One region of the Bacillus sp. N12A5 genome, then DNA from elsewhere that is predicted to be linked to it. Evidence: riboswitches for the same ligand, from Rfam matches in the RefSeq annotation. Region 1 holds a riboswitch; each other region holds the start of a gene.
The links. A riboswitch is a leader RNA that binds a small molecule or an ion and turns the genes downstream of it on or off. The one in region 1 is predicted to bind S-adenosylmethionine.
Positions count from the first base shown of each region.

Region 2: it holds a riboswitch for S-adenosylmethionine, as region 1 does, so the genes downstream of both, MOC09_RS05030 (phosphoadenylyl-sulfate reductase) here and MOC09_RS01000 (bifunctional homocysteine S-methyltransferase/methylenetetrahydrofolate reductase) in region 1, are expected to answer to the same signal.
Region 3: it holds a riboswitch for S-adenosylmethionine, as region 1 does, so the genes downstream of both, metK (methionine adenosyltransferase) here and MOC09_RS01000 (bifunctional homocysteine S-methyltransferase/methylenetetrahydrofolate reductase) in region 1, are expected to answer to the same signal.
Region 4: it holds a riboswitch for S-adenosylmethionine, as region 1 does, so the genes downstream of both, MOC09_RS03625 (2-hydroxyacid dehydrogenase) here and MOC09_RS01000 (bifunctional homocysteine S-methyltransferase/methylenetetrahydrofolate reductase) in region 1, are expected to answer to the same signal.

Region 1 covers NZ_JALAMR010000002.1:134,929-139,580, reverse strand. Annotated here, with positions in the region: partial or broken gene MOC09_RS01010 (S1 RNA-binding domain-containing protein) at 39-934, opposite strand; gene MOC09_RS01005 (YajQ family cyclic di-GMP-binding protein) at 1,033-1,524, shown strand; SAM riboswitch class I at 1,628-1,744, shown strand; gene MOC09_RS01000 (bifunctional homocysteine S-methyltransferase/methylenetetrahydrofolate reductase) at 1,835-3,673, shown strand; gene MOC09_RS00995 (GNAT family N-acetyltransferase) at 3,764-4,213, shown strand; gene MOC09_RS00990 (GNAT family N-acetyltransferase) at 4,218-4,652, shown strand, end outside.
Region 2 covers NZ_JALAMR010000003.1:355,527-360,178, forward strand. Annotated here, with positions in the region: gene sat (sulfate adenylyltransferase) at 1-193, opposite strand, end outside; gene cysP (sulfate permease) at 242-1,306, opposite strand; gene MOC09_RS05030 (phosphoadenylyl-sulfate reductase) at 1,318-2,019, opposite strand; SAM riboswitch class I at 2,181-2,286, opposite strand; gene pyrE (orotate phosphoribosyltransferase) at 2,431-3,063, opposite strand; gene pyrF (orotidine-5'-phosphate decarboxylase) at 3,060-3,779, opposite strand; gene MOC09_RS05045 (dihydroorotate dehydrogenase) at 3,748-4,652, opposite strand, start outside.
Region 3 covers NZ_JALAMR010000008.1:32,642-37,293, forward strand. Annotated here, with positions in the region: gene pckA (phosphoenolpyruvate carboxykinase (ATP)) at 29-1,612, opposite strand; SAM riboswitch class I at 1,810-1,948, shown strand; gene metK (methionine adenosyltransferase) at 2,116-3,318, shown strand; gene asnB (asparagine synthase (glutamine-hydrolyzing)) at 3,467-4,652, shown strand, end outside.
Region 4 covers NZ_JALAMR010000003.1:77,891-82,542, forward strand. Annotated here, with positions in the region: partial or broken gene MOC09_RS03610 (Gfo/Idh/MocA family protein) at 1-59, shown strand, start outside; gene MOC09_RS03615 (hypothetical protein) at 213-506, opposite strand; gene MOC09_RS03620 (molybdopterin oxidoreductase family protein) at 612-2,654, opposite strand; SAM riboswitch class I at 2,805-2,896, shown strand; gene MOC09_RS03625 (2-hydroxyacid dehydrogenase) at 2,992-4,014, shown strand; gene MOC09_RS03630 (FGGY family carbohydrate kinase) at 4,032-4,652, shown strand, end outside.

The DNA.
Region 1 (4,652 bases):
TCGCTCCGCAGTTCTGCTGCAGGCGAGCCTTTTTCATGCTATTTTTTCTCGTATGTCCAGCCGTCTTCCTGATACACCTTTCCGTTTTTCATTAAATGGCCGAGCGCGCGTTTAAAGGCAGCTTTGCTCATGTTGAAACGTTCTCTGATATCGTCAGGCTGGCTTTTGTCGCTGTACGGCATGGCACCGTTTCTCGTTCTCATATAGGTAAGGATATACTCAGCATCGACAGACAGCGCATCCTGCTTTCTAGGGAGAAGCGACATATTGACTGAACCGTCCTCTTTCACTTGAATCACCCGGCCTGTGACTCTTGAACCGAGTCTTGGCTCCTCTTTTCTCTCTGAAGAATGGATAAAACCGCGGATCCCGTCATCCGTGATGATGAATGAGCCCGATGCGATCAGCCTGTACACCGTACCTGTCAGCTCTTTATTCATCAGATCGTCTGAAGCGTCGGTAAACAGTTCGCTGATGATATCCTCTGGCGCTGGCTTCGCAAACATGCGCCCCCGGTTCGTCACCTTCAGCATACAGTAAAGCTTATCCCCTTTTTGCGGCCAGACATCCTCGTATGGCGGCAAATGCTCGGTTGCGACAAGCGCGTCCTTCGATAAGCCGACATCAACGAAAACGCCCATATCTTCCACTGTATCCACCACTTCGACCCAGCCGTACTCATCCGCGCTGATGACCGGAATTTTCATCGTGGCCGCAAGCCTTTCCTGCTGATCGACGTATATAAAGACCTCTACCTCGTCTCTGTCTTCGATATCCTCAGTTATTTCACTGTTATGTAAGAGAATCGTATCTTCTCCGTCGGTTAAAAAGTAACCGAAGTCGGTTTGGTGATCTATACTCAAGGTTAATTGCTGCCCTGGTCTCATGCTATCGTCCTTCCTTTCCGCTTATTTTCTGCGGATTTTGTTAACATTTTTTCCAATCATCACAAATTGATTCTTTGTTCTGTTGGAAGTTTCTCTTTATTCTACTATAATCAACACATAAATTAAATGTTATGGAGGTTTTCATATGGCAAAAGAAAGTTCATTTGACATTGTATCCAAGGTGGAATTGCCTGAGGTGCAAAACGCAATCCAAATTGCACTGAAGGAAATCAGTACAAGATATGACTTTAAAGGAAGCAAAAGCGACATTTCTTTAGATAAAGAGGAGCTGGTCCTTGTTTCCGATGACGAGTTCAAATTAAGCCAGCTGAAGGATGTGCTGGTCAGTAAATTGATTAAACGAAACGTACCGACAAAAAACATTGATTACGGCAAGGTGGAAAACGCATCAGGCGGAACGGTACGCCAGCGTGCAAAGCTTGTTCAAGGCATTGACAAGGACAACGCCAAAAAAATCAATACGATCATCAAAAACTCCGGACTGAAAGTAAAGTCTCAGGTGCAGGATGATCAAGTGCGCGTCACTGGAAAAAACAAAGATGACCTGCAGCAAATTATCTCAGCTGTGCGGGGTGCGGAGCTGCCAATTGACGTTCAATTTATAAATTTCAGATAAATTTTCTGAATCCTATTGATTATTGTCTTTATTTTCGGTAAATTTGGAGAAAGGGAAAAGGCCCGGCATCTTGGCATTTCCTGAACACAAAACTTCATATCCGTTCTTATCAAGAGAAGCAGAGGGACTGGCCCGACGAAGCTTCAGCAACCGGTGTAATGGCAATCGCCATGACCAAGGTGCTAAATCCAGCAAGCTCGAACAGCTTGGAAGATAAGAAGAGACAAAATCACTGACAAAGTCTTCTTCTTAAGAGGACTTTTTTTATTTCTCTTTTTTCCTTGCTGAATGTGAATAAAGGAGGCAGACAATGGGACTTTTAGAAGATTTACAAAAACAGGTGCTAATCGGTGATGGCGCCATGGGGACGCTCCTCTACTCCTATGGCATTGACAGGTGTTTTGAGGAGCTTAACATCTCGAAGCCGGAGGAAATTCAGCGCATACATAAAGCGTACGTTGAAGCGGGAGCCAACATTATTCAAACGAATACGTACGGCGCCAATTATATTAAATTATCCAGACACGGCCTTGAGGATGACATCAAAAAAATGAATCAAGAGGCAGTAAAAATCGCGCGGGCTTCAGCTGGCGACGCGTACGTGCTTGGGACGATGGGCGGCATCCGCACGTTTAATAAAAACGCGTACAGCCTTGACGAGATCAAACGCAGTTTTCGCGAGCAGCTGTACCTGCTGCTGCATGAAGGGCCGGATGGCTTGCTGCTAGAAACGTATTATGATTTGGAAGAAGCACGTGAAGTACTCAAAATCGCGCGGAAAGAGACTGATCTTCCGATTATGCTGAATGTGTCGATGCATGAGCAAGGTGTACTGCAGGACGGAACACCGCTTTCCGAAGCATTGCGATCGATTGCGGATCTCGGAGCTGATATCGTCGGCATTAACTGCCGCCTTGGCCCTTATCACATGATTGAAGCGCTCAGCGAAGTGCCGATTTTTGATGATGTGTTCTTATCAGTTTATCCAAACAGCAGTCTTCCGTCGCTTGAAGAGGGACGGCTCGTCTATGAAACAGACGACACGTATTTTCAAAATAGCGCGTCAGAATTCCGCAAGCAAGGCGCACGGATTATCGGCGGCTGCTGCGGCACCACGCCGAATCACATCAAAGCCATGGCCGAAGCGGTTGGCGGACTTGCTCCGATTACGGAAAAAGAAGTCAAAACCAGGGAAAAGGAATTCATTTCCGTTCAGCACGAGCGGATGGAGCCCGGATTGAATGAGATCGCGGCGGAAAAACGCTCCATCATCGTAGAGCTGGATCCGCCGAAAAAATTGAGCTTTGACAAATTTCTGTCCGCAGCTGCTGAATTAAAGGAAGCGGGAATTGATGCCCTGACACTCGCCGACAATTCACTGGCTACCCCGCGGATCAGCAATGTCGCCTGCGGTGCCCTTGTGAAGCAGCAGCTCGATATGCGGTCCCTTGTCCATATTACGTGCCGGGACCGAAACATTATCGGCTTGCAGTCACATTTAATGGGCCTGGATACATTAGGGCTGAATGATGTGCTGGCCATTACGGGTGACCCATCTAAAATCGGGGATTTTCCGGGTGCAACGTCTGTGTATGATTTAACATCCTTTGATTTAATCAGGCTGATCAAACAGTTCAATGAAGGGCTGTCCCTGTCAGGAAAGCCGCTTGGCAAGAAAACGAATTTCTCAGTGGCCGCCGCATTTAATCCTAACGTCCGCCATCTGGATAAAGCCGTAAAACGGCTGGAGAAAAAAATAGATTGCGGCGCGGATTACTTTGTTTCACAGCCTGTTTATTCCGAGCAGCAGCTTGTCGATATCCATAACGAAACCAAGCATCTGAAGACACCGATCTATATCGGCATTATGCCGCTCACAAGCAGCCGGAATGCTGAATTCATCCACAATGAAATTCCGGGCATTAAGCTGTCTGACTCTATTCGCGAAAAAATGGCCCTCGCCGGCGAGGATAAGGAGAAACAAAAAGCGGAAGGCCTTGCGATTGCACGCTCTCTGTTGGATACGGCATGCGAGCTGTTTAACGGGATCTACTTGATTACGCCTTTTCTTAGATCTGACTTAACCGCCGAGCTCACTTCGTATATTCAGCAAAAGGATGAGCAGCGCCAAAATATCTATTTGCATTAATGCCTAGAAGACTGCCTGAGCCAATCGGGCGGTCTTTTTCAGCGTAATTCGTGTTACGATAAAGAAAATCAGTTTATAAGGAGGAACATCATGCTCGAAGTTAAAACCATTTCTGCGGAAGATACATACGGCATCCGGCACCGCGTCCTGCGTCCCCATCAATCCATCGAACAATGCAAATATGAACAGGATCATACAGAAGGCTCCTTTCATCTCGGTGCATTTTATGAAGGGAAGCTAATCAGCATCGCTTCTTTTTCCCCTCAAAATCAGCCTTTATTAACGGAGTCCCCTGCGTACAGGCTGAGAGGCATGGCAACGCTTGAAGGATATCGCGATCAAAAAGCTGGAAGCACACTGATCAAACACGCGGAGCAGAAACTGGCAGAGAGAGGCGTGCAGGCGGTCTGGTGCAATGCAAGAGAACATGTCAAAGGCTACTACGCAAAACTTGGCTGGGAAGAACGCGGCGAACCGTTTGAGATTCCTGGCATTGGCACTCATATCGTCATGTGCAAAAAAATCGGAACAAGCAGGTGATCTGATGAACGTAATGGATGAGCTGTTTGAGTTTCATGAAGAACATGTCCCCGGCTTATTGCGGCTTTGCAGGCAGGCCGGATGGCCGGATTATGGCGAACAAGAACTGAAACTGCTTGTCCGGCAAGGACGCTTTTTCGGTTATCAAAACATCCGCGGTGAGATCATCTCCTGTATCGGCTTATTTTTGTTTGGCCGTCTCGCTTCTATCGGCCTCGTCATCGTCGACATAGAATACAAACGGCTCGGTCTCGGGCGGCGGATGGTAAACGCGTGTATCAGCAAAACGGATGAAAGCACCGCCATCAGGATTTGCGCCACAAAAGAAGGTTTGCCGCTTTATGAAAAAGCTGGTTTTCATCACGCAGGTTCAGTCCGAAAATACAGCTGTCACAGTTTTCAGCCTTTTGCAAAGCAGCCCAACGCTGAGCTCGCCTCC
Region 2 (4,652 bases), on a different contig from region 1:
GCATGTTTTCGACAACAGATACGTAATCTTTTTCATTAAAGAAACCTTCGATTGGGCTGTACGCACCGATTCCGATTAATTCTAAATCTGCAAAAGAAATCAAATCAAGTTCGATTTCTTTTTGAATACTGCTTACATTATACGATTCATCTACTCTGCTTACTAATGTTCCTCCGTGTGGTGCTAAGCTCATACTATCCATCTCCTCCTATTTAACATATAAAATTACTCAGATTAATGATCAGATTCCCCCGCCTTGTTCGTGGACAGAGCGTCTCTCTTTACGTATGGCCTTCGTCAGGCTGACCGCACCGCCCGCCGCTAAAAGCACGCTTACCATGATAAAGATTGAATAATAATCCGCTTTTAAAAACAATGATACAAGCAGATAAGAAATCGATAAAGATAAAAACGGCGATACAATCCATACCTTCAGCATCGTTTGAACAACCTGTTTATGGAACACGTTCGGACCGTTTTTGGCCATGCCTATTCCGATAATAGACGATGACGTGACTTGCGCCAAGGGCACCGGCATCCCAAATACTGAACTGATGATCACCAGACCCGCTCCTGTACCGGATAAGAGAATGCCTTCCCCTTTTGAGAATCTCGTGATTTTCTTTCCGTTTGTTTCTAACACACGCCGGCCTAATAACAGCGCGCCAAGAGCAACAAAAGCTCCCCCGTACAAAGTTCCCTTTGCGACATCAAGCACACCCGCCGCTACCAACGGGCCAACAGCATTGGCCACGTTATTCATGCCGGCAGAGAATGCTTCGAAAAATCCGGCAACTAACAAAACAATGCCGAGGATTTTTTGCTTTTTAGCAGACTTAATTTCAATCTTTAAAAAACTAAACAGCTTTGAAACCAAATAGGTAAAGCCGAAAGCAAACAGCGGGACAAAAACCCAAAACGCCACAATGACCAGAAGATTGTTCACAAACAATACTTTGTAAGCCACTCCCACTCCGACAACCGCGCCGACTGTTACTTCACTTGTCGACAAAGGAATGCCGAGCAGATTAGCCGTAAAGAGCGACAGCGCAGCGGCTCCAATAATGATGCAAACAATCGGCAGTGTAATCGTCTGCTCGGGGATAATGCCGGAGCTGATGGTTTTTACAACCTCGCCTCCGCCAATGACCGCCCCGGCCAGCACACCAACTGCACATATGATCAAAGCGTAGGTTTTCTTTTTGATGGCTCCAGAGCCGTAAGCAACTCCCATCGAAGCCGCAGCGCCGCTTGCACCAATATTCATTGCGAAAAACAAGCTAAATAAAATAGCGGCTAGTTCCATTTTGCAGCTCCTTATTCATGCAGTCCGCATTCTGTTTTCGCCATACCATTCCATCTGCCTGAGCGTAAATCCTCTGCAGTAAAAGCAGGAGCCGTGCAAGGCGCGCAGCCAATGCTTGGATATCCTTGGTCATGAAGCGGATTGTAGTCCAGCTCATTACGAGATGTGTATCTCCAAATGTCTTTCCAAGTCCAATGGATAAGCGGACATACTTTTACTGATTTGAATTTTTCATCTTTGTTTAAGAAATTCGTATTGGCACGGCTCGGCCCTTGATCGCGGCGCAGGCCGGAAAGCCAGGCCGGATGTCCAGAAAGCGCCTCTCTTAAAGGAACGACCTTTCTCAGATAGCAGCACTGATTCGGTTCTCTTTCCCACAGTTTGTCACCGTATTCTTCGGCTTGCTCCTCAAGGGTCAGATCTGGTTTTTTCAGGATGATGTTAAGGCCCGGATAGCGCTCTTTTACCCGTTCAATCGTTTCATAGGTTTCTTTAAAATGAAGTCCTGTATCAAGAAACACAATCTCTGCGTCTTTTTTCACTTTATAAATTAAATCAATCAAAACGATTCCTTCAATTCCGAAACTGCAGGCATAAACTAGCTGATTGCCGTAATGGCCGTATGCCCACTTTAAAACTGACAGCGCTCCTTTATAAGGATCGTCTTCCGGAAATGTAATGGTTGGTTCTTCCCAATTATCGTACGTTAACATTTCTTCTTTCCTCCTTTCGGAGACAAACAAACAGTAGCTTTCTGCCGGTTGTCTTTTCCAAATTGTAATGTGATGCGGGCTGTGTTATGCAAACAGCCTTTTTTCCTCTTAAAATAAAAAACTTTCAATCCGGCGGAAAGAAAGACAGGAACTGCATGGCGCCCTTATCTTTCAAAATGGAATTCATTTTGCTGGAAGTAGCACCTTACACACTGTGCAGGTTGCCGGGCTTCATAGGTCCAGTCCCTCAGCCGCTCTTGATAAGTTTTTAGATTTGTAGTAAATTTTAGCACAATTCTAACATAAGTCAACCCGACTTTTTTTATAGGATTAATAAAAAAACAGGCCGGATGGCCTGTTTTCAAGTACAGCAAGGCTTTAACGCCCCTGTACATCACTAAAATTTATTTTTTATTTTTTAAACCAATCTTTTGACTCGGGATTTTGTTTCCACGTTTTAAGCTTTTCTAGATCGTCCGAATGAATATTTCCGTTTTCAAGGGCGACCTCTGTCAAAGTATCATAATCAGTTAATGAGTAGTATGGCAGTTCCGCCTTCGCAAACGCTTCCTGTGCTTTAGGCAGCCCGTACGTAAAGATCGAGACGACACCAAGCACTTCACAGCCAGCCGCTTGTAAAGCTGCCGCAGCTTCAAGCACGCTGCCTCCTGTTGAGATTAAGTCTTCAATGACGACCGTTTTTGGGCCTTCTTGAACAGCCCCCTCAATCTGATTGCCTTTCCCGTGTGCTTTCGGCTTGCTCCTTACATAACACATCGGAAGATTCAATCGGTCAGCCGCCAGAGCAGCATGAGGAATACCGGCAGTTGCTGTTCCCGCAATCATTTCAGCTTCAGGAAAATGCTCTTCGATCAGCTTGCTGATGCCTGAGGCGACATCATTTCTGACCTCCGGGAAAGATAGCGTAAGGCGGTTGTCACAGTAGATTGGCGATAATATGCCGCTTGCCCATGTAAATGGCTCGTTCGGGCGTAAAAATACAGCTTGGATGTCTAATAGATGTTTTGCGATGATTTGTTTCATGATTTGATTCCCTCCCATTCGAGTCTGACAGCTTCATAGGCTTTTACTGGGTCTGCCGCTTTTGTAATCGAGCGGCCTACTACAATCGCTGATGACCCTTTCTCTCTCGCTATTGCAGGTGTCGCTACACGGATTTGGTCATTCGCAGCGTCCTCTGACATCCTGATGCCCGGAGTGACAGTCAGAAATGAAGGCGATACCGCCTGATAAATGGCTTCTGCTTCATGAACCGAGCAGACCACTCCATCCAGGCCGCTTTCTTCCGCCAATTTGCTGTAGTGCACAACCGTGTCGATCAGAGGCTTTTGGATCAGCAATTCAGCTTTCATGATTTGTTCAGATGTGCTTGTCAACTGGGTGACCGCGATAAGTGACGGGCGTTTTTTTCCGGCCGGCGTCCCTTCTTCTAAGCCTTCCAGAGCTGCTTGCATCATTTTTTTGCCTCCGGCCGCATGAACATTGACGAGGTCGACTCCGAGACCGGCGAGGCGCTTCATCGCTTTGTTTACAGTGGTCGGGATGTCATGAAGCTTTAAATCTAAAAACAGCTCGCAATTTCTTTCTTTTAGTTGTGTAATGATAGATGGCCCTTCTTGATAAAAAAGCTCCATTCCAACCTTTACAAATAACGGTTCTTGCTGAAAAGGCGCTAAGAATGCAAGTGTTTCTTCAGCTGATGCAAAATCAAGCGCGATGATGGGCAGGTTGTTTTTCATAATTCCAGCTCCTTCCGATGCATTCTTCAATTGATTGATAGCCGTATTGGCGCAAAACAGCAGGGAGCTGTTCAATAATGTCCGGACATGCAAAAGGATTCACAAAGTTTGCTGTTCCGACAGCGACCGCGCTTGCTCCCGCGAGAAGAAACTCCAGTGCATCTTCAGCCGTCTGCACGCCTCCCATTCCGATAATCGGGATATTGACCGCCTGGCTGACTTCATACACCATGCGAATGGCAACCGGCTTCACAGCAGGGCCGGAAAGTCCTCCTGTTTTATTCGCTAATATCGGCTTGCCTGTTTTTAAATCAAGCCTCATGCCGATTAATGTGTTGATCATCGTAAGACCGTCCGCTCCAGCCTCTTCAATCGCTGATGCAATTTCTGTGATATTTGCCACGTTCGGTGAAAGCTTTACATAAACGGGCACATCTGAAACCTCTTTTACCGCTTTTGTCAAATCAGCAGCCATTTCAGGGTTTGTGCCGAAAGCGATTCCGCCTGTTTTCACATTTGGACAGGAAATGTTCAATTCAAGAGCATGAACATTAGGCGCTTTGCTGATATGCTCTGCAACTTCAACATAATCCTCAACTTGAGAACCTGCGACATTGGCAATGATCGGCGTATCAAACTGCTCAAGCCAAGGCAGCTCATTTTGCAAGACGCTTTCAAGCCCCGGATTTTGCAGACCGATCGCATTGAGCATTCCAGCGCCAGTCTCAGCTACCCTAGGGGTCGGATTCCCGAAGCGAGGCTCCTTTGTCGTAGCTTTAATCATGATTGCACCGAGACAAGACAAATCATAAAAACGGGCAAACTCTTTACCAAAACCAAAGCAGCCTGATGCAGGAATGATCGGATTTTTCA
Region 3 (4,652 bases), on a different contig from region 1:
GAGCGTAATTGCTCTTGGCTTTTGCTTTTTAAACGAGAGGGCCGCCTGCCTGTGCAATGGCATCTGTATGTGCGAACTTTTTGAAATTCTCTTTGAATTCATTTGCGAGGTAGACAGCCTTTTCTCTGTATTCTTCCTTGTTGGTCCACGTGTTTTCAGGCTGAAGAATATGATCAGGAACGCCAGGAACGTGAAGTGGAATGTGAAGGCCGAAAATATCGTCAGTCATCATTTCTGCATCCTCTAATTTGCCTTCAATCGCTGCTTTGACCATCGCTCTAGTGTAAGAAAGCTTCATCCGTTCGCCTGTGCCGTAGCCGCCGCCGGTCCATCCGGTATTGACCAGGAAAACGTCTGCGCCGTGTTCATCGATCTTTTTGCCGAGCATTTCAGCATAGACGTGAGCTGGAAGCGGCAGGAATGGTGAGCCGAAGCATGTGGAGAACGTCGTTTCAGGAGATGTCACACCGCGTTCGGTTCCGGCAAGCTTGCTCGTATAGCCGCTCAAGAAATGGTACATCGCCTGCTCCTTCGTCAGTTTGCTGATCGGCGGCAGGACTCCGAAAGCGTCGGCCGTTAAAAAGACAATTGCTGAAGGATGGCCAGCCATGCTTGGGGTCACGATGTTGTCAATCATATGGATCGGGTAAGCTGCACGCGTGTTTTCAGTATAGAAAGAATCATCATAATTGGCTTCGCGTGTATCTTCATCAACCACAACATTTTCGAGAACCGACCCGAAGCGGATCGCGTTAAAAATCTGAGGCTCCTTTTCTTCGCTTAAATGAATGCACTTGGCGTAGCATCCGCCTTCGATATTAAAGACACCTGTGTCAGACCAGCCGTGTTCATCGTCACCGATCAGTTTGCGGTCAGCGTCTGCTGACAGGGTGGTCTTGCCTGTTCCGGACAACCCGAAGAAAAGAGCGACATCGCCTTCTTCACCGACATTGGCGGAGCAATGCATAGATAAAATATCTCTTTCAGGGAGCAGGAAATTCATAATGGAGAAAATGGATTTCTTCATTTCGCCGGCATACTCTGTTCCGCCGATTAAAATCGTCCGCTTTTCAAAAGAGACAATAATAAAGGTTTCGGTATGTGTGCCATCTGTTTTTGGATCTGCTTTGAAATGCGGAGCAGAAAGAATGGTAAATGGCTGTTCAACAGTTTTCTTATCGTTGCCTTCCGGGCGGATAAACAGCTGTCTGGCGAATAAATTGTGCCATGCGAACTCATTCACGACGGTGATTGGCAGCCTGTATTTTTCATCTGCTCCGGCAAATCCTTCGAAAACAAACAGCTCATCCCGCTGTTTCAGGTAGCTGACGACTTTGGTGTACAGCCTGTCAAACGCTTCTTCTGAAATCGGCTGGTTCACCGTTCCCCAATCGATCTTATTTTTCGTGCTTTCTTCCTCTACGATGAATTTGTCTTTAGGTGAACGCCCTGTGTAAGCACCTGTAGTCGCCCGAACGGCACCCGTAGATGTTAAAATGCCTTCGTTCCGGGAGAGTACTTTTTCTGTAAGCTGTGCTGCTGATAAATTATGACGCACATTTGGACTTGTTAATAAGGCTTGTAAATCAGCGGTCAAATCAACTGAGTTCATATGAAACCTTCCTTTATCGTTTTTTGTGTTTTGCTAATTGTGAATTAGTATAACATATATTTTCAAATAGTCTATACTATTTATCATTTTTTGTGTGTGCGTTTTCCAATGTTTTCCCTCGATATAGGTGCCTATTTCTTTTGAATCATATTGACATTGCAAACCCTTTTACGATAAGATATTTCATTGAGCGGATACTCTTATCCCGAGCTGGCGGAGGGACAGGCCCTATGAAGCCCAGCAACCGGTTTCTCTGTGATTTATTATGTTCAACTATGTGAGACAACCAAGGTGCTAACCTGTTGCAAGGTTGTATGATTCCTTGAGCGATAAGAGTGAAAGGCACAAAGACCAAACCCTTTCCTCGATGGAAAAGGTTTTTTTATTTCATAAATATGCCAATTAACATTCTCTAATATAAAGTTACATTGTATAAGAGGGAGCGAGTTCCGTATCATATATACAAGGTCTTTCGGGAGGCCTTGTGCAGGAGGAAGCAAATCATGAGTAAAAATCGTCGTTTATTTACATCAGAATCTGTTACGGAGGGGCATCCGGATAAAATCTGTGACCAGATTTCTGACAGCATTTTAGATGAAATTTTAAAGAAAGACCCTAACGCGCGTGTTGCTTGTGAAACGTCTGTGACAACAGGTTTGGTTCTTGTCAGCGGAGAGATCACAACATCTACGTATGTTGACATTCCGAAAACGGTTCGCCAAACCATTAAAGAAATCGGATACACACGTGCAAAATACGGATTTGATGCGGAAACTTGTGCAGTTTTAACATCAATTGATGAGCAGTCTGCTGATATCGCGATGGGTGTAGACCAAGCGCTTGAAGCCCGTGAAGGCACAATGAGTGACGAAGAAATAGAAGCGATTGGTGCGGGTGACCAAGGATTAATGTTCGGTTATGCGTGCAACGAAACGAAAGAGCTTATGCCTCTTCCAATTTCACTTGCCCATAAATTAGCCCGCCGCCTGAGTGAAGTCCGTAAAGAAGATATTCTTCCGTACCTTCGCCCTGACGGCAAAACACAGGTAACGGTTGAGTACGATGAAAATAACAAACCAGTCCGCATTGACGCGATTGTAATTTCAACTCAGCATCATCCTGAAATTACGCTTGAGCAAATTCAGCGCAACATTAAAGAACATGTAATCAATCCGGTTGTTCCTGAAGAGCTGATTGATGAAGAAACAAAATATTTCATCAACCCTACAGGACGTTTCGTAATCGGAGGCCCTCAAGGGGATGCGGGACTTACAGGACGCAAAATCATCGTTGATACGTACGGCGGCTATGCACGCCACGGCGGAGGCGCGTTCTCAGGTAAGGACGCGACGAAGGTAGACCGTTCTGCAGCTTATGCGGCAAGATACGTTGCGAAAAACATCGTTGCGGCTGAGCTTGCTGATTCTTGCGAAGTACAGCTTGCTTACGCGATCGGTGTTGCACAGCCTGTGTCAATCTCAATCAACACATTCGGTTCCGGAAAAGCTTCTGAGGAAAAACTGATTGAAGTTGTTCGCAATAACTTTGATTTACGACCTGCCGGCATTATCAAAATGCTTGATTTGCGCCGTCCGATCTACAAACAAACTGCTGCGTACGGCCACTTTGGACGTCACGATGTTGACCTTCCTTGGGAGCGCACAGACAAAGCGGAGCAGCTGCGTAAAGAAGCGTTAGGAGAATAATTTTATAGCCGCTTACTGGTTAAGCGGCTTTCCCTTTTTTACGTTGTATTCATGTTTATTTTTTTACATAACCGTGAAACCAAATACTATTCACAGCGTCTATAAATAGGGGTTCAATGATGACAATTTTAATTATGGAGGCAATACTATGTGTGGATTTGTCGGGGTTTTTAACAAGCATCCGTTAGCTCAAACCGCTGATCAAGAAGAACTAATCAAACAAATGAACCAAATGATCGTTCACCGCGGTCCTGACAGTGATGGATATTACCATGATGAGCACGTCGGATTCGGATTCAGACGGCTCAGCATTATTGATGTAGAAAATGGCGGACAGCCTTTATCATATGAAGATGAAGCATATTGGATTATCTTTAACGGAGAAATCTATAACTATATTGAACTGAGAGAAGAACTTGAAGCTAAGGGGTATACTTTCAACACGGATTCGGACACAGAGGTTCTTCTTGCGACTTACCGTCACTATAAAGAAGAAGCGGCGTCCAAATTGCGCGGTATGTTTGCCTTTCTGATTTGGAATAAAAACGATCATGTGCTTTATGGAGCAAGAGATCCATTTGGCATCAAACCGTTGTACTACACAACAATCAATGATCAGGTTTATTTTGCCTCAGAGAGAAAAAGTTTAATGGTTGCTCAAAATGAGATTGAAATAGATAAAGAGGCACTGCAGCAATACATGTCCTTCCAATTTGTTCCTGAACCAAGCACGCTTGATGCCAATGTGAAAAAAGTAGAGCCGGGTTCACAGTTTACAATCCGCCCGGACGGTAATATCACATTTAAAACGTATTTCAAAGCGAACTTCAAGCCTGTGCAGACTGAAGAAGATAAGCTTGTGAAAGAAGTCAGAGACGCGATTTATGACTCTGTAAACGTTCATATGAGAAGTGACGTTCCTGTCGGTTCATTCCTGTCTGGCGGAATTGATTCTTCCTTTATTGTATCCGTTGCGAAAGAATTTCATCCAAACTTAAAAACTTTCTCTGTCGGATTCGAGCAGCAGGGCTTCAGTGAAGTCGATGTAGCGAAAGAAACTGCGGCGGCGCTGGGCATTGAAAATATCAGCAAAGTCATTTCGCCTGAGGAATACATGAATGAGCTTCCAAAGATTGTATGGCATTTTGATGATCCGCTTGCTGATCCGGCTGCGATTCCGTTGTATTTTGTTGCAAAAGAAGCGAAAAAACATGTAACGGTTGCTTTATCAGGTGAAGGTGCGGACGAGCTCTTCGGCGGATATAACATTTACCGTGAACCGCTTTCGCTTAAACCGTTTGAGCGCATTCCGTCCGGCCTGAAAAAGATGCTTC
Region 4 (4,652 bases), on a different contig from region 1:
GGGTGGAAAACTGCGTTCGATCCGCGGATAAAGGCGCAGTATGGGTGGACTATCAATAACATCAAGATCATAATGTTTGTCAATCAGCAGGTATTAGTGTGGAAAGAGATGTGGTTTTGATCAGTATTACCGCTTATGGGTAATGTTTTAGTGATGGTGACTCTATACAACTGAAACTGTGGGAGCGAGTGATGATCTCGCTCTCCCAGATTTTATTCACCCTGGTGTTTCTCAACTAAAGTGAATGTCCATTCTTTTAAGAGATGTTTCTGCACATACTTTTTCCCGTTTATCTCAATGTAAGGCAGGTCTGTCATGTCTCCGGCTAACTGTTTTGCCTCAGTTGCAGTTATTCCTAAAAAATGTCCGATGTAAAAGTAAATATCTCGTTCTTTTATAAGCAAGGTATCACTTTTTTCAACTGCTTTTGGATGGTTCATTTGCTTTAAGCCTTCACCGATAAAATAGCCAGCCAAAGCAATACCGATTCCTAAAAAAACGTCCATATGCATGCCTCCATTATGTCGATGTTATGTTATACGGGCTTGGCATACCCCGGGTTTCAATATCACCAAAAAAAACCGCCAGAATGTGCTCTGGCGGTTTTTCGCTCATGCTTTTTCAATCTGCACGCGGCCTGAAAAAAAGGTAGCGCCGCCGCCCATATCGGATAAGCGATCCGGGGTAAGTGCGTTTACAAGCTGTTTTTTTCCTGGTTCATCCGCCCATAATCCTTGACTGACGACAACACCGGGCAGCACTTGTTCCCCGACTGCAGCGGTCAGCTCGCATTCTCCGCGGCTGTTCCAAATTCGTACAGGATCCCCATCAGCGATTCCATGTTCATCAGCATCTTTTGTATTGATAAAGAGTTTTGGCGTCTTTTCAAGCTTGATGTGTTTTTCATTGTTCGAAAACGTTGAGTTTAAGAAATTATGGTTTGGCGCCGGAACATACATAAACGGATGTTCATTATCGGATACAAGAGGCGTATATGTCGGTAAAGCCGGGAAGCCGTCTTGTTTCATTTTTTCTGAATATAATTCTATTTTTCCGCTTGGTGTCGGGAGTTTGCCTGGAAACAGCGGCTTTTCGCGTTTCGCTTTCATAAATGAGTGTTTAGAAAGTGAATCGTAATCAATCTCCGCTAAATACGGATTATCAGGATGGTCAAGTGCCTGGCGGATTAATTCTTCATCTGAATCTTTGAGCTCCTGGTCTGTGAATCCCATTGCTTCAGCCAGAAGACGGAATACCTCAGTGTTAGACTTGCTTTCTCCGTATCTCTCAATCACCGGCTGCTGAAGCTGAATGTAATGGTGCCAGTAGGAGGTATAAAAATCAGTATTTTCAAAAGCGGATGTTGCAGGCAGTACAATGTCCGCATATGCAGCCGTTTCCGTTAAAAACAAATCATGAACCACAGTAAACAGGTCTTTCCGCAGCAAGCCCTGTCTGACCTTGTTCGCTTCTGGCGCGACGACGGCCGGGTTCGTTCCGTAAATAAATAGAGAGCGAATAGGCGGATCTGTTTCCAAAAGCACCTTGCCAAGCTGATTCATATTAAACGATCTCGGTGTGCGCCCTTTCAGTAAGTCAGGGCGCTGCAACGCATTTGTGTTATATTCTAAAATTCCGCTGTTATGCTTGATTGCGCCGCCTCCTGTGTGCAGCCATTGGCCAGTGATCGCCGGAAGACAGGCAATCGTCCTTACAATCATCCCGCCGTTATCGTGATGCTGGGGTCCGTTTCCGATTCTGATAAAAGAAGGGGAGGTTTCCCCGTACATTCTTGCCAGCTGGTAAATATCTTCGGTGCTGACACCGGTGATCAGTGATACCTTTTCCGGATCATACTGTTTCACGTGTTCACGGAGCTCTTCATAGCCAACCGTGTATTCAGACAGAAATGCTTCATTATGAAGGTTTTCTTTAAATAAAATGTGCATGATGCCAAGAGCAAGTGCGCTGTCAGTTCCCGGCTTTATTGGAATAAACCAATCTGCGAGACGCCCTGTCTGATTTTTATGCACATCAATCACAACAATTTTGGCACCTTGTTTTCGTGCTTTTTGAGCGATTGTAATCTGATGCATGTTTGTGCTGACCGCGTTGATACCCCAAAAAATAAATAGTTTCGTATGAATGGTTTCCTCAGGATCAATCCCCGCACTTATACCCATTGTATATTTATAGCCCTCAGATCCCGCTTTGCTGCAAATCGTCCGTTCAAGCTGGCTTGAACCCATTCGGTAAAAGAAACGGCGGTCCATACCTTCCGCTGTTAATTTCCCCATATTTCCGTAAAAGCTGTACGGAAGTATGCTTTCAGCTCCCTCTTCATCAATCAGCTGCTTCCAGCGGGAGGTAATGGTATCAATTGCCTCTTCCCAAGAAATTGGTTCAAATATCGCCTGGCCTTTCGCACCTGTCCGTTTAAGCGGTGTAGTCAGCCGCTTTTTATCATAGATGCGCTCCGTCATGTTCCTGACTTTGTTGCAGATGTTTCCGGCCGTGACAGGATGATCGGGATCGCCTTGCACTTTTACAATTTTTCCGTCTTTTTTATGTATTAACAATCCGCACTGATCCGGGCAGTCCAGCGAGCAAACGGATTTGAGAATGCCGTTCTGTTGTGTGGCAAAAGATTTCATGTGGCCCTGTTCCTCTCTCTAGTTAGATATTTTGTAAGAATTATAACACTTCCGATGATAACGTCAATTCTGAAAAAAAGAGATTGACATCAATCTGAGACTTCTTTATGATAAACGTATTCTTTATTCCGAAAATTACATACTCAACATTTTCTATCCAGAGAGGTGGAGGGACTGGCCCTATGAAACCTCGGCAACATTATTGTGCCAATTCCAGCAAGCGACAGCTTGAAAGATAGGAAAGCAAGGTTTATACCGGCGTCTGCCTGTAACAGAGCGCGCCTATATATGAATCTCTTTCCATCTTCGGAAAGAGATTTTTTTATGAAAAAATACGATGAAAAGGATGTTTTGCACCATGACGGTTTTGGTTACAGCACCGTACAACGAAGAAGGACGCAAAGAGCTTAAAAACTTGTTTGGCTCGGTTGCTTACCACTCCTGGAAGGAACAAGGCCGGGCATACCGGGAAAAAGAAATGATTCAGCTATTAAAAGAAACAAATGCGATAGGTTTGATTACAGAGCTTGATCAAGTTACAGACAGCGTATTTACATCTGTTCCAGATCTTTCATTTGTGGGCGTCTGCAGGGGAATGCCCTCCAATGTGGATGTGGCAGCAGCGTCAAAAAGGGGCATACCCGTTTTCTATACACCCGGGCGAAATGCACAAGCCGTGGCTGAAATGTTTATCGGGAATATGATTTCCTTTCTCCGCCATACCAGCACTTCAAATCAATGGCTGAAGGATGGGAAGTGGGACAGCGATTACTTGCAGGCTTATGTCAAATTTAAAGGAAACGAATTATCGGGAAAAACAGTCGGCATGGTTGGGTTTGGAGCAGTTGGGCAAAGGATTGCAAAACTCCTGACTGCGTTTGACTGTCAAATAAAGTATTACGATCCATACGTACAAGACGATCATCCGCTGTATCAAAAAGTATCTCTTAAAACGGTTTTTTCGGACAGTGATATCGTTTCTATCCATCTGCCTCGTACCGAGGAAACGCTTGGACTTATAGATCGGGCGTATTTTGATCTGATGAAAGAGAGTGCGATTTTCGTCAATACTTCAAGAGCGGTGGTAGTAAACCGTGAAGACCTTTTATCTGTATTAAAAAAACATAAAATCAGAGGGGCGATTTTAGACGTTTTTTATCACGAACCTCCAGAGGAATCGGATTACGAATTGATCTCATTGCCTAATGTTCTGGCAACACCGCATCTCGCTGGCGCAACCTTTGAAGTGGAGGATCATCATGTGGCGATCCTGAATGAAGCCCTCAAAAAGTGGAAGGATGAAAAAACTCTTAATATTCCGACATTGTATAACAAGGTCGAACTGAAAACAGGGGTATAAGAAAGGAGGCCGACAGAATGAAGAAACAAAAAGGCTATCTCGTATTTGATATCGGCACAGGGAATGCGAGAGTAGCAGTCGTGAGTGTGTCGGGCCGTGTTCAAACGGTTGAACGGGAGGACATTGTATATTCCACCGAGACACTTTACCCGGACAGCCGTTATTTTTCTCCTCAGGTGCTGTGGAAGCAAGTCATGAGATTGGCAAAACGTGCGCTTTCCCGTTCGAGTGATATTGACATCATTGGTTTGACATCGACGAGTCAAAGACAGGGAATTGTTCTGATCGATCAAAACGGCGAAGCTTTTCTCGGATTGCCGAACATTGATAACCGCGGGCGTGAGTGGGAGGGGAGCATACCCAATCAGCAGGAGATATACAGCCGCACAGGCCGCCTGCCAACCGCACTTTTTTCTGCGCTTAAGCTTTATGGTTTAAAACAGCGCCAGCCGTCTTTGTGGGAAAAAACGGCAAGTTTTACAAGCATCAGTGATTGGGTGACGTACCAGCTGAGCGGGAAATTGACATATGAACCATCACAGGCAACCGAAACCCTGCTGTTTGACGTAAAGCAAAACACTTGGTCAGAAGAGATGTGCGGCATTTTCGGCTTCTCCTCATCTATTCTTCCGCCTCTT